DNA from 4 places in the Anabaena sp. WFMT genome. Region 2 is predicted to be linked to each of the others. Evidence: predicted binding sites of a transcription regulator. Region 2 holds the regulator's gene; each other region holds the start of a gene.
What was found. Region 2 encodes NtcA, which controls nitrogen genes in cyanobacteria. Its sites were predicted from a motif close to TNTGTANNNNNNNNTACANA; they were not measured.
Positions count from the first base shown of each region.

Region 1 (3,644 bases), on a different contig from region 2:
CTTTTACAATTACAGGTTGCACAAACATTAAACCTTCCCACCACAGAGACAAAAGAAGAATTAACAAAAGCTTTTAATAAATTTGATGAAACTTTAACTGGATTCTCCTCAAGTAAGGTTGTGACTGGTAGTGATGAAAAACCTGTTTTTATTAAAAAACTGCAAGATGAGAAATCTAAAGAACTGGTTACTCAAGCTCAAGAAATCTGGAATATATATAAAATAAAAATAAACCCTATAATTTTGTCTGGAACGCAAATTTCCCCCTCTATATTAAAAGAAGCTGTAATTTATTCTAGTGCAAATAATATCAAATTATTAAATTTAATGAATGACCTAACTACAGAACATCAAAATATAGCTAATCAAAGAGCGCATACGTTACAAATTATTCAGATTACTGGGTTAATAATGGCATTAATTAATTTCTTTATCTTGCTTTCACAGAGCTTAAAAAAACTAACGGACAGCGATACTCAAATGGCAGAAACTCTAAAGCAATTAGAAACAACCCAACTCCAACTTATCCAAAAAGAAAAAATGTCCAGTTTGGGACAACTGGTTGCTGGAATAGCTCATGAAATCAATAATCCTATTAATTTTATTTCACCTAATATTAATCACGCTCATAAATACATTTCAGATCTGTTAGAATTGATAGAACTCTACCAAAAACATTACTTAGAACCAATACCAGAAATAGATGAATTTATCCAACTAATTGATCTAGATTTTCTGCAATCAGATTTACCAGAACTACTAAAATCAATGAAAAATGGTACAATCCGTATTCAACAGATTGTACTTTCTTTAAGAAGTTTTTCTCGCTTAAATGAAGCTGAAATTAAGCGAATTGATATACATGAAAGCATTGATATTATTCTAATAATTCTTCAAAATAGATTGAGTTATAAATTAAATCAACCCAATATTGAAATTGTCAAAGAATATGATCAATTTCTCCCATTAGTAGAATGTTATACTGCCAAACTTAATCAGGTTCTATTAAATATTATCACCAATGCTATTGATTTTCTGGAAATAACCCCATCACTCATAAATCCTAAAATATCCATTACTACTAAATTGATCAAAAATAATTATGTCTTAATTTGCATTGCTGATAATGGTATTGGTATTCCAGTAGAAAATCAACAAAGAATTTTTGACCCATTTTTTACAACTAAGCCAGTAGGAAAAGGTACTGGTTTAGGATTATCTATTAGTTACAAAATTATTGTTGAAGAACATCACGGTCAAATACGCTGTAGTTCTACTCCTGGAGAAGGTACAGAAGTGCAATTAGAAATTCCTATTGTTTATTCAATAGATAATTCTAGAAAAATATATAGCATTTCCTAGCCTAATAAAGTACAAAAATATCTGCGTTTAATTATTACTGCTTACACCTCACTTGAATGGGAATTGCTATAAATTTAATTATTCTTTCACTGCTAATTCTCATCAATCATTTACACCTGTTGCTGTCTCAAAAGCCTGCAATGACCAATTATCGTTGATTCATATCATTTCCAATTTGTATAGTGAGTAAGTCCTAAGAATAACTACACATATACAATATTTAATTTATTTCTGTAACAACAGCTACAAAATGTATGCTATGTTATGAATACAAGACATAGACATAAACCTAAAGGAGTTATCCCTATGAGTAGCAATCGAGCGCAAGTAGCCCGGAAAACAGAAGAAGCACACAAAGAGAATATTCAGAAAACTCTAAAACATCGCTTGGAAGTAGCCAGATTAAAGGGTGATGAAAACCTCATTGGTCAGTTGGAAGCAGAAATGGCATCTTACAGCTAAATCAAGTTTTTAAATTTAATATTCATTCTTGGGGGTAAAAGTTTCGCCACTTTTATCCCTAATTATTAGACATATTTAGTGGAAAATTAAATATATAAGTAGTTAGGCAACGACTATGATTATTGCCTGATAAGGGTTTTAAGCTGATTTACAGACTTATTTAGCATAACAAGTAATGAATATCTATAACTTTTAATTAAATTTGCTGAAGAATTACAATTTTTTTTGAAGCAAAAAAATATTACCAGTATCATCCAGTGTTCCCACACTTTCTAAATAGGTAACAATTAAGAATATTCATGTTAATTATGCAGTGAATTTAGTAGTTGTCAAACACCACATCTCAAAACAGATAACAGAAAAATTTTGAAGCCTTATAGCCAGAGTAGGCAGAATTTACTCAAAAATGGCTATAAAGCTAATATTTGTCCTGGTGGACATGAAATTCCGGAAAAATTACCAAAGGATAACGAGGTAGCAATTTCGCCGAATTTGCTAAAAATTGCTAATACTGGATTAAATAGTGCTTATTTCCGCCCTGTAAATAAGCGGAAAAAACCCCATCCAGTAAGTTATCCTCTGGGTTTTGTTGAGTTCTTTATTAAGCTTCTAACTGTTGACTGATATCTAGTTCTAGATACCTGATTAGGTTCTAAGACAACGGATTTCATTGCTGAAATCTAACAATGCCGATAGATATCGCTGGAACTGAAAGAGGTTTATTTAATGGGATACTGCTACGGATTTAGCAGAGAGTCCATACTTGAGTCGTCGTGGTTTTACTATCATTTCAAATGCAGTCAATGTTGTTGCACTTGAGATTTTAGAGTTTAGACTCCTCAAGACAGATTCATATGTCACCATTAACCTGCATTTGATGGACTTGATCTGCTAACTCTTGACGACCTTGATCATCCAGCTTGTCAATAGCTAACATCCCCATGAGAATAACCTCTTTTAAGGTTAGACGTGTAGAATGTGCCTGTTTTTGCACAATCTCTTTAATGATTGGACTGACACCAATTGCGGTACTAGCTCTAGCCACGGAATAAAAGGAAACATTAATGACTTCGCATAAATCTTAGCACTTTAAATGACGTTATTCTAATTTTGAAAAAATTTTAACTAAGTTGTAAATAATAATAATAAATTTAAACTGTCCGATATTTAGTTATTTTTTATACTAAAAATCAGGGAATTACATCCTCATGGGGGATATTGATACAGGTGTAAGGAAAGTAAAATTTTCCTGAATTCAGCCTGAACAGGCTGTCATAAGGAAAAGTAGTGAGTATTTACAAGGAAAGAAAAAACGATGAAGGAACCTTATCTGTTGGCAGCAAGCTTGTTAACAGGATTGACAGTACCAACATCGGCTCTCCCAAAGATGTCGAGTGTCCTACCAGAAAATACTGATTTTCTGGAAAATTTAACACTAAATTCACAGTCGCAAGTAGGTGAAAAAGTCATCACTAATGTTGACATTTCTTTACCAGAATTTAGTAGTCAAGGTACTTCCACACCAAGGCGTTCACAGCGACAAGTACGTGAAAAAAGTATCTCTTTACCAGAATTCAGCAGCCAAGCTGTATCCACATCTGAGAATTCGCAGCTAGAAGTAGGTGAGAACATTAGCCCCAATCTTGACATTTTGTTAGCAGAATTCACTAACTATATTTTGCCAACACCCATAAAAACATCACTGAACTTCAGTTCCCAAAAAACCAAACAAACTTTTTTATCTGGAAATCAACTTTACTACCTAAGATTAGCGTCACTGAAAACAGGCCAAATTTACACTCGTGTGGATGATGACGATT
Region 1 is NZ_JBPWOA010000021.1:55,373-59,016, reverse strand. It holds gene ACSQ6I_RS13890 (ATP-binding protein) at 1-1,362, shown strand, start outside; gene pirA (arginine synthesis PII-interacting regulator PirA) at 1,669-1,824, shown strand; gene ACSQ6I_RS13880 (hypothetical protein) at 2,191-2,448, shown strand; gene ACSQ6I_RS13875 (hypothetical protein) at 2,675-2,869, opposite strand; gene ACSQ6I_RS13870 (SGNH/GDSL hydrolase family protein) at 3,140-3,644, shown strand, end outside.
Region 1: pirA (arginine synthesis PII-interacting regulator PirA) is a predicted target of NtcA. The motif match lies at 1,593-1,612, and genes of this name have one in related genera.

Region 2 (3,644 bases):
TGGCGTTCTATTTTTAACTGTTCAACCGCTGCCTGTAATGTCTTGCGCTGATTATAAAGGTTTTCTAATTCCCCTGTGGCTTGTTGGTACTGACTCACCACTTCCCCAAGTTGGCTTTGAGTCCCTTGGAGTTGAGCTTGTGTTTTAGCTTGTTGGCTAATGGTGCGATTAAGTTGGGCTTGTGTTATCTGTTGTTTGGCATTTGCTGCTTGCAAGGACTGATTAATTTTCTGTAAATCTTGTTGTGCCTGGGTTTGTTCTTTCCTGGCTTGATTGAGCTTATCTTCTACCTGACTTTTTTCCGTTTCTGCGGTTTTGAGTTGTTCTCGCTTATTTCTGAGGTCATTTTGAATGTCCTCTAATTCAAATACTCCTTTCCGCAATCCTTCATCAGCAGCAAATAAAACCGCTAGAGTTGATGCTGAAATCAAGCCACCTGTAAAAATAGTGACTAGTACCGCCGTTTTTTTGGGACGCAGGTTGAAAAGTGAGAGACGTGCTTTGCCAACTCGTGTGCCGATGCGATCGCCCACGGTGGCAATTACGCCTCCCAAAATTAAAATTGCTGCAATGAGGATGTACCCAGTGGCCATCTTTAACTACCGTTCACGTAGCGTGCCGGAGGCATAATCTTTCCAGATACAGCCTACTACTTTCAACCATAGTCTGTGGGGAAAAGAAGATTGACAAAAGCATGAATTACTCAATTTTTAGATTTACCTCTAATTGTTTGGGGACTGGGGATCGGGGACTGGGGACACTTTGACAAGTCTTACAGTGAGCTTGTCGAACTGCTCAGTGCATCGCTGGGGATTAAGGACTGGGAAAGAGGTTATAAATAAATTTCCCCTGCCCCTTGCTCCCTGCTCCCCTTCGACTACGCGGTAGTTGAGCGAAGTCGAAACTCACGGCAAGCCTGCCCCCTATCACCTGCCCCCTGTTCCCTAACTTTATGTAAATTGCCTACTTAAAGTTACAGGTTTATGCACAGTAATCTTCTTTTTGTGGATCGAAATCATTTTTTTCTCACGTAAATCTCCCAGTAACCTGGTGACAGTAACGCGAGTAGAACCAATTGCTTCAGCGATCGCTTGATGAGATAATTTCAAATCAATTGTGATGCCATCAGCGCAAGGTACACCAAAATCTCGACAAAGAATTAATAAAAAACTCACCAATCTAGAACCCATATCTCGGTGAGCAAGCGTTTCAATCATCATCTCTGTCTGAAGAATCCGCGAAGAAAGACCCCGCAGCATTAACATAGATAATTCTGGATTTTCCTTGAGCGCTTGCTCCACTTGTTCAATTGGCGCTGAAAGCAATTCTACAGCGGTAAATGCCACCGCATGGTAAAATCTGTCTGATTTATTGCCCGTTAGCAACGACAACACACCAAAAACGCTATTTTCCCGCAGCAGCGCTACCGTTATTTCTTCTCCTGCCTCGTATACCCTGGAAAGTTTTACAGCACCCTTGAGAAGAAAATAAACTCGTTCGGCAGGATCGCCGGGAAAAAAGATCGTTTTGTTGCGTTCAAACGTTTCCACAACCGGAGGAAACGCTCCGGTCGCCATCTGACGAAAAACATTTGCTAGGGCTTTATCTTGTGTCACGATCATCTCCCTTCCCCTACCCAATGCCGGAAAAACAAAAACTGATTACCTAAGAATACACCTGAAAAATCAAGAAAGCACCGTCAACCTTTTTGTTTTTTCCTATACTCAAATTTACTGCTTTATAGTCATTTGTTTATTATGATACCTAATTCTTGTTATTTTTAGCCATCAATTGTTGATAAGTAGTTTCAAAACCTCAAGTTAAAAGGTTTTTTTCTATAAAAATTTCCGATATCTTTATAACTTCTTAAACAATCAGCAAAAATTTTGTTGCACTCAGCACCCTAATTAATTAGATTTATTGAAAATCACGCCGCCAACAAAGTCAAAATAGGCTCAGATTCTAGTATGCTCCTATTGATTGATCAAATTAACAATTTCTATGCTGAATCTGTCCGGAAAAAACGCCCTAGTAACAGGTATTGCCAATAATCGCTCCATCGCCTGGGGTATTGCCCAACAACTCCACAAAGCAGGTGCTAACTTGGGTATTACCTATTTGCCAGATGAAAAAGGCAAATTTGAGAAAAAAGTCTCAGAATTAGTAGAACCCCTCAATCCCAGCTTGTTCCTTCCCTGTAACGTAGAAAACGAAGAGCAAATTCAATCTACCTTTGAAACAGTCCGCCAGCAATGGGGTAAGATAGACATCCTCATTCATTGCCTAGCTTTTGCAAACAGAGATGATTTAACTGGAGATTTTAGCCAGACCTCCCGTTCTGGTTTCAATAAAGCTTTGGAAGTTAGTACTTATTCACTAGTGCAGTTAAGTGGTGCTGCTAAACCGCTGATGACAGATGGTGGGAGTATTGTCACTCTTACATACTTGGGCGCAGTCCGGGCAATCCCTAACTATAACATTATGGGCGTAGCTAAAGCTGGATTAGAAGCAAGTGTACGTTACTTGGCAGCTGAACTTGGCCCCCAAAATATTCGCGTTAATGGTATTTCCGCAGGCCCTATCCGCACCTTGGCATCTTCAGCGGTGGGTGGTATTTTGGATATGATTCATCACGTTGAAGAAGTCGCTCCTTTGCGTCGGACTGTTACTCAGCTAGAAGTGGGTAATACAGCAGCTTTTTTGTGCAGTGATTTGGCAAGCGGCATTACTGGACAAATCCTGTATGTAGATGCAGGATATGAAATTATGGGAATGTAATAGGAAGCAGAAGAAGCAGGGGGACAGAAGAAAGCTCAATACTCTCTCCCTCATCTCCCTATTTCTAATGACCATGACCAATGACCAATGACCAATGACCAATGACCAATGACTAACAAACGCATTGCGACAGTTCACCGCACTACTGGGGAAACAGATATTCAAGTTACTATCAATCTTGATGGTACAGGCATCTGTAAGGCTGCGACTGGTATTCCTTTTTTGGATCATATGTTGCATCAAATAGCTTCTCATGGGCTGTTTGATTTAGATATTCAAGCTCAAGGTGACTGGGAAATTGATGATCACCACACTAATGAAGATGTGGGTATTACGTTAGGTCAAGCTTTATATCAAGCACTAGGTAATAAAAAAGGTATTGTCCGCTTTGGTAATTTTCTTGCACCCTTAGATGAAGCTTTAATCCAGGTGGCTTTAGACTTTTCTGGAAGACCTCATCTTAGCTATAGTTTAGAAATTCCTACTCAACGGGTAGGAACTTATGATACTCAATTGGTACGCGAGTTTTTTGTGGCATTGGTAAATCATAGCCAAATGACCTTGCATATTCGCCAGTTAGATGGTATAAATTCACATCATATTATTGAAGCAACTTTTAAAGCTTTTGCTAGAGCCATGCGAATGGCAGTAGAAATAGATCCTCGTCGTGCAGAGACTATTCCTAGTTCTAAAGGTGTTTTATAAGTTGCTAGGAAAAATGTTAAAAAGCTCATTGGTTGGCGATAAATGACACATTAAAATAATGAGTGCTATTTATTATCGTCCTACCAGATATTCTGTAATTAATCACACCTAGCCGGGAATTGATCATTTAACTACAATGAATTCTGTTGCCGACACCCCTG
Region 2 is NZ_JBPWOA010000016.1:225,017-228,660, reverse strand. It holds gene ACSQ6I_RS08590 (DUF3084 domain-containing protein) at 1-593, opposite strand, end outside; gene ntcA (global nitrogen regulator NtcA) at 951-1,622, opposite strand; gene fabI (enoyl-ACP reductase FabI) at 2,002-2,778, shown strand; gene hisB (imidazoleglycerol-phosphate dehydratase HisB) at 2,887-3,483, shown strand; gene ACSQ6I_RS08570 (ABC transporter ATP-binding protein) at 3,620-3,644, shown strand, end outside.

Region 3 (3,644 bases), on a different contig from region 2:
CCTTCATTGAAGTTAGGCTCGTATTCGGTGACGGTAAAGTTATCAAAATTGGCTTGCAGTCTGGATTTTTGACTCTCGCTCAATCCTGGTAGATTCAATACATCCTCTACTTTTTGGTAGGGAGCATTGCTGATAATTTTCTTGGCCAGAGTGGGATATAACCCTGGATATTGTTGGAAAGCGGCAATGTTGGTATTATTCAAATCAATTTTTTTACCAAATTCCGTTCCTAGCTTGGCATCTGCCCGATTTTGACGTGAAATTGCCAAAACTGGGACTTGAAACAAAGTAACGTTGCTAAAACTTGCAGCTTGGGCGATTTGAGTAGTTCCCAATAATCCCCAACTGCCTAGCAACAGACTAAACACTGTTAATAAACGTACTAATCCTTTCACAATTTTCTACCTCTTTCCAACAAACATAAATCAACGCTTTTAGCTAGAAGCCGTCAACTGTAGGCTAAAGTTCAGAGGTATGGAGTACAAATTCAACCCCGCTAGTGACTCTGGAGGCTGATCGGGTACTTATTTGTTCTGACCTCATCCTTTGGTTGATAGCTGATAGCTAAATCAACACACAGCAGTCATCAGAAACTAATATACAGCTTAGTGAAGTACCCATCGCTGATTCGGAATACTAACCTGCCGATATAGTGGGTGACTTCTGTCCAAATTTAGTTAATATCCACAAATTTACGGCTCTGGGGTCTGATTTTACAAATTTATCTGCAATTTTTATGTTGTGCCTTTCTCAAGTCTGTTTGATAAATTTAGGCAAAAACCGCTGCTAATAAAAACAGACTATCTACTAAAATTGTACTCAAAACTGCTCCACTAAAGGCGTACCAGTGCCATTGTGTTTTACCCAAAGAGACAATTCCGACGGTTAACAATGCTAGGGCGAGAATAATTGCCCAGGCTTCTCCCCAAGGGGTTAGGACTTGCGCTAAAGCATTTTTTAAGATTTGTGAAGCTCCAGCGGCATCTGTTCTCATAATTTGTCGCCAATAGGGCATCAAATCCACTAAATAAAAATACACATCGGTTAAAACTGTGCCGAATAGCGAACCTAAATAAAACCAGTTCCCGACTTTGCCCCAATTTCGCCACAAACACCAGATAGCAAAGGGTAGTCCGATTGATTCTATGGGTAAGTGCCATAGGGGTTCCCACCGTAACCAGCCCCAGTAAATTGCTCCTGTTAACCAACTCCAGCTAAATCCTAGGAGTAAATCCCCCCAAATGTAGGTTTGTGGACGTGACATTAATGTCAAACTCAGCCAAACCCAAAATCCTGTCATTACTAAACTAACGCTGGGGAGCGATCGCACTAACGGCGCTTCTATAAATACTGGTACTGTTACCAAAAACATCGCTGCTGCAAACACTAGCCAAGTTTGCCTCCTAGAGATGACAGCGGGAAAAGAAGCCGATAACGATAGAGTAGACTCTAATTCCTTGATTCCCCCGTACCCGGTGTCAGTGGTGAGCAAATCCGTATTAGTAGTGGTGTAAGAGGACAATGTATTATTAATCAAAATTTTTAATATTTGTTACTAAACTTTACTTATCATAAAGTATCATACTCTAAAATCCCCCTAGGGGGCATCTTGATTATACTTTAAATTTTTTCATCTCTAAGGATGTTGCCCGGAATAAATGACGAGAAGCAGGTAAAGTTGGATAATTTTCTCAAGTTATTTATTCATTTTGGGAGCGTGGTAAATGGCGATAATCTTGGCAACAGGCAGTATAGACTTGCTATTTCTTGTATGGGGGCAAATTTTACAGGTAGGAGTACCTAGCGAAGCTACAACTAATGGAGTCAACCTTGTTCAAGGACTAATGCAAGCATTCATTCTCGGTATTGTGCAAGGTATTACCGAGTTTTTACCGATTAGTAGCACCGCACATCTGCTAATTGTCACCAAAGTATTTGCTTGGAAAGAACTAGGTTCTAAAGATTTCGTCGATGCCATTCAATTTGGTAGTGTTCTAGCAATTTTATGGTATTTTTGGACGCTGATTTCTAGTATTCTTAAAGGTGCAATCAAAACACTCAAGGATAAAGACTGGGAACGGGAAGAATGGAAAATTACTGTAGGTATTGCAGTAGGAACAATACCTGCATTAACTATTGGCTTTCTTTTAAAAGACGTTTTACCTGATAGTGCATTAATTATTGCTATAATGTCAGTCGTTATGGCGATTTTACTAGGTTTAGCCGAAAAAATTGGCACTCGCAAGCGAGGATTTGATTCATTACAAATTAGAGATGGTATTTTAGTAGGATTAGGACAAACTCTAGCTTTAATTCCCGGCGTTTCCCGTTCTGGTTCTACATTGACAACTGCCTTATTTTTAGGCTTAGAGCGTGAAACAGCAGCTAAATTCTCATTTTTGTTAGGGTTTCCCACTCTGACCATTGCCACCCTTTATAAAAGTCTGAAAATATTTAAGCTATTTCAAGCTCAAGAGTTGCCAAATAACATTGTTTTACTGTTAATTGTCGGGATTATTTCAACCTTTATCTTTTCCTACTTATCAATTGCATTTCTAATCCGGTATTTACAAACCAAAAACACAATGGTTTTCGTATGGTACAGATTAGCCTTCGGCACTGCTATCTTATTAGCGATCGCATTTGGTTGGCAAGGATAGGAGATAGGAGGCAGGGAGCAGGCTTGCCCTGAGCGAAGTCGAAGGGGAGCAGGGAGCAGGGAGAAAGATAATTATTTACCAATCACCAATTACCAATTACCAATTATCCATGACTACCATTCATCCTGCCAAAATTACCAAGGTGCTTCCCGAATCAATAGCGGCTGAAATTGGCTTTGAAGCGGGTGATGCGATTGTTGCTATTAATGGAATACAACCCCGTGACTTAATTGATTATCAATTTTTATGTGCTGATGAAGTTTTAGAACTAGAAGTTTTAGATACATCTGGTAAAACCCATCATATTGAAATTGAAAAAGATTATGATGATGACTTAGGACTAGAATTTGAAACCGCTTTATTTGATGGTTTAATTCAGTGTAATAACCGTTGTCCTTTTTGCTTTATTGACCAACAACCACCAGGTAAACGTTCCAGCTTGTACTTCAAAGACGATGATTATAGGCTGAGTTTTTTGTATGGATCTTATCTAACTCTGACAAATTTATCAGAAAAAGAATGGCAACGTATTGAACAAATGCGTTTATCTCCTTTATATGTTTCTGTTCATGCTACAGAACCAGAAATTAGAACTAGGCTGTTAAAAAATAACCGCGCAGGGCAGATTTTAAAACAACTCAAATGGTTTCAAGAAAGACGATTACAAATTCATGCTCAAGTAGTGGTTTGTCCAGGAATCAATGATGGTGAACATCTAGAACAAACATTGAGAGATTTAACATCTTTTCATACCGGAGAAATACCTGCGGTAGCATCAATAGCAGTTGTTCCCGTCGGTTTAACCAGATTTCGTCCCCAAGAAGATGAGCTTGTACCCGTGACACGAGAAAAAGCGCAGGAAGTAATTTCTCAAGTTAAATCACTCTCTCACGAATTTCGGAAAAAATTTGGTTCTAGTGTGGCTTGGTTAGCAGATGAATGGTTTTTGATTGCTGGTGAAGAATTACCTAGCGAAGCTGAATA
Region 3 is NZ_JBPWOA010000002.1:223,324-226,967, forward strand. It holds gene psbU (photosystem II complex extrinsic protein PsbU) at 1-395, opposite strand, end outside; gene ACSQ6I_RS01270 (DUF3120 domain-containing protein) at 770-1,537, opposite strand; gene ACSQ6I_RS01275 (undecaprenyl-diphosphate phosphatase) at 1,725-2,660, shown strand; gene ACSQ6I_RS01280 (TIGR03279 family radical SAM protein) at 2,770-3,644, shown strand, end outside.
Region 3: ACSQ6I_RS01270 (DUF3120 domain-containing protein) is a predicted target of NtcA. The motif match lies at 1,540-1,559, and genes of this name have one in related genera.

Region 4 (3,644 bases), on a different contig from region 2:
TTGGCGAATATTACCTATTTGTTCAAAAGTTGAACTATCAGAAATTGTATCTTTTCCTTGTTTAGATTGTTTAGCCTCATTGGTATTTAAACTAGCATTATCAGCCTCATCATCAAAAATTAATGTAGGAAAATTTTTAATTTTAGCTGTTTTTAGTACTATTAATAATCTCTTTAGATGGGAAACATTTTTCGTGGTAACTAAAACAACGCCCGTATCTTTAATGTAGGGTGTAACCTTAGTTTTAGCAAAATAAACCGGGTCTTTTTTCCATGCTTCCCAATCAAAAATAACTGGTCCTCCTTGGATTTGATTATTAAAGCGGTTAGCAGTTTGCTCTCCCAGCCATGTATTATTAGAAGTTAATACAATAAAACAACGAAAATTATTTTCATGAGCCAATGCTAAAGTAGCAATAGTTGTATTAGTTTTACCACTTTGAACTCGACCATAAATGAGTCCAGTCGTTCCATTAGGAATAGGGTTTACTCCTTTATAAGGTTGGCTGACTAACCCTGTACTATTTTTTCCTACATCACTATCACCAAAATTCTCCGAATAAACTTTGACACAATTTTGTACAACTTCAATAGCAATTTCTTTAAATTTATTTGCTTCTTTTTGTCCGATTTCTTTTTCTAATTTCTTCATTAATCTATCAATACAGTCGCCATTAATTTCAATAGGAGTATGTGTCATAATTTATTTGATTTTGATAAAATTACATCAGGCCAGTTATTTTGTGGTATTGTCCGTTCTAAGGGAACTCTCCCTGTACCTTTAACATAATAACTTCCTCTTAGTTCCCTTTTTACAGAAACACGCTGATTAGCTAAACCTTCAGTATAATCAAGAATTGTCCATAGTTGTTCTTGTGATAGACAACAAACACCATCCCGATGACAAATTAATGCTATAAAAAGTTTGACATCTGGATATACTTGATGAAATTCTGTGAGTGCAATTTCTTCCTGTTCACTGAAACTAAATGACCATGAAGAAGTAGGTTTTTTGGAAATTTTAAATAAGATAGCAGATTCTTTATTTAAGCTTTTTATAATATAAAGAGATGAATGAATGGAAGATAAATAACTTATAGATACATCAGATGTTCCTTTTAGTAGTCGAAGAAAAGCTGCACCATGTAAAAATTCTAGATCATTAATACTCATGGAAGTATTGCCAAGAATTATCTATTATGTAATATATTTTACCATAAAATTATCCAGTAATTTTACATGGGAAAGGGAGTAACTCAATTTTTTTTAAAAAAAGTAAACGCACCTTGCTAATAAAGCCAAAGTGCGATTCCTACGGAGCGCTTCGCTATCGCTATTAAGTCCATCCAGGCAGACTTAGTTTATATAGACACGGTTTTCAATCGCCAGGGCTAAATATCAATCTCACTCAACTCACGAGTGATATAGTCAAAAGGCTCATCCACAAAAGCAGTATTAGCAATACCAGCAGCCGCTACTTGCTCCTTGACAAGACCCTTCATAATCTGGATACCTTGAACTGTCGAACCAATGGGTACACCCAAAGAATTGTAAGTTTCCCGTAGTCCTTGCAACACCCGCTCATCAAGTACATTCATATTGCCAGCTACTAGCGCATAAGTAGCATAGCGGAGGTAATAGTCCATATCCCGCAAACAAGCCGCAAACCGACGAGTTGTATAGGCATTACCACCAGGGCGAATCAATTCTGGCAATTCTTCAAATAACTTAGCACCAGCCTGTTTAACAATAGCCGCTGCATTAGAATTAATTGCAGCCGCCGCTTGCACTCTTGCCGTACCAGTTTCAAAGTAAGACTTAAGGCTATCGATCGCATTCCGGTCAAAATAACGTCCGGTTACGTCATAATTCTTAATTAAAGTTGTAATTGCATCGCGCATTCTTTTTTCTCCCAATCATTAGCTATCTATGGTTTGATATTTATTTGGCTGCAATTATGCACCTGTAAACTTTTGTGCCATAAACAATAAATGCGGCACAAAAACTATCCATCCGCTATTTAAGGATTCTATGCCAAAGTTGACCCCTATGAGATGATATTTCCAGTTTTGTGCAGATGATGAAGAAAGGTTAATATAACCTGTAATCCAGATAATCTGTAACAAACACTACAAAACCACCTCAAGTCGAGTATTTACGATATTCCAGGTGGTGTGTCACAACTTGGGTTAGTTCGGCAGGGATAAGATGCTTTGGCAGATTCTGGTTTTACTTTAGGAAATTGGGTACAGAAGGAGTAACTATGACAACCCCAAAAGAAGTCTTGAAGATGATTCAAGACAAAAAAATTCAGATGATTGATCTGAAATTCATCGATACACCAGGGACTTGGCAACATTTGACCATGTACCAGGATCAAATTGATGAGAGTTCATTCACTGATGGTGTTCCTTTCGACGGTTCCAGTATTCGGGGTTGGAAAGGCATCGAAGAATCAGACATGACAATGGTGCTAGATCCAAACACCGCTTGGATCGATCCATTCATGAAAGAGCCGACGCTAAGTATAATTTGTAGTATTAAGGAACCACGCACAGGCGAATGGTATAACCGTTGTCCTCGCGTTATTGCCCAAAAAGCAATTGACTATCTTGCTTCTACAGGACTTGGTGACACTGCTTTCTTTGGGCCTGAAGCTGAATTCTTCATCTTTGATGATGTCCGCTACGACCAAACCGCCAACGAAGGCTACTATCATGTAGATTCTGTTGAAGGTCGTTGGAACACCGGTAGAAAGGGTAAAAACGGTGAAGTAGATGGTCCTAACCTGGGTTACAAAACCCGCTTTAAAGAAGGTTACTTCCCAGTACCACCAACGGATAGCTTTCAAGATATGCGGACAGAAATGCTGCTAACAATGAAAGACTGTGGTGTACCTATTGAAAAACAACACCACGAAGTTGCTACAGGTGGTCAGTGTGAATTAGGTTTCCGCTTTGGTAAGTTAATCGAAGCTGCGGACTGGTTGATGACCTATAAATATGTCATCAAGAACGTTGCCAGAAAGTACGGTAAAACCGTCACCTTCATGCCAAAACCAATTTTTGGTGATAATGGTTCCGGTATGCACTGTCACCAATCTATTTGGAAAGGTGGACAACCTTTATTTGCCGGTGACAAGTATGCTGGCATGAGCGAAATGGGATTATACTACATTGGTGGTATTCTTAAGCACGCTCCAGCATTGTTGGCAATCACCAACCCCACTACAAACTCCTACAAACGTCTAGTACCTGGTTATGAAGCACCAGTAAACTTGGCTTACTCCCAAGGCAACCGTTCTGCTTCTGTACGGATTCCCTTGTCTGGTAATAACCCCAAAGCCAAGCGGTTAGAGTTCCGTTGTCCAGATGCCACCTCTAACCCCTATTTAGCCTTTGCAGCCATGCTTTGCGCTGGTATTGATGGGATTAAGAACAAAATCCATCCTGGTGAACCCTTAGATAAGAATATCTATGAACTTTCTCCAGAAGAATTGGCGAAAATTCCTTCTACACCAGGTTCTTTAGAATTGGCATTAGAAGCACTCGAAAACGATCACGCTTTCTTAACTGATACTGGTGTATTCTCAGAAGATTTCATCCAAAACTGGATTGACTACAAACTGGTTAACGAAGTTAAGCA
Region 4 is NZ_JBPWOA010000029.1:116,010-119,653, forward strand. It holds gene ACSQ6I_RS19630 (Z1 domain-containing protein) at 1-699, opposite strand, end outside; gene ACSQ6I_RS19635 (hypothetical protein) at 696-1,172, opposite strand; gene apcB (allophycocyanin subunit beta) at 1,391-1,900, opposite strand; gene glnA (type I glutamate--ammonia ligase) at 2,263-3,644, shown strand, end outside.
Region 4: glnA (type I glutamate--ammonia ligase) is a predicted target of NtcA. The motif match lies at 2,116-2,135, and genes of this name have one in related genera.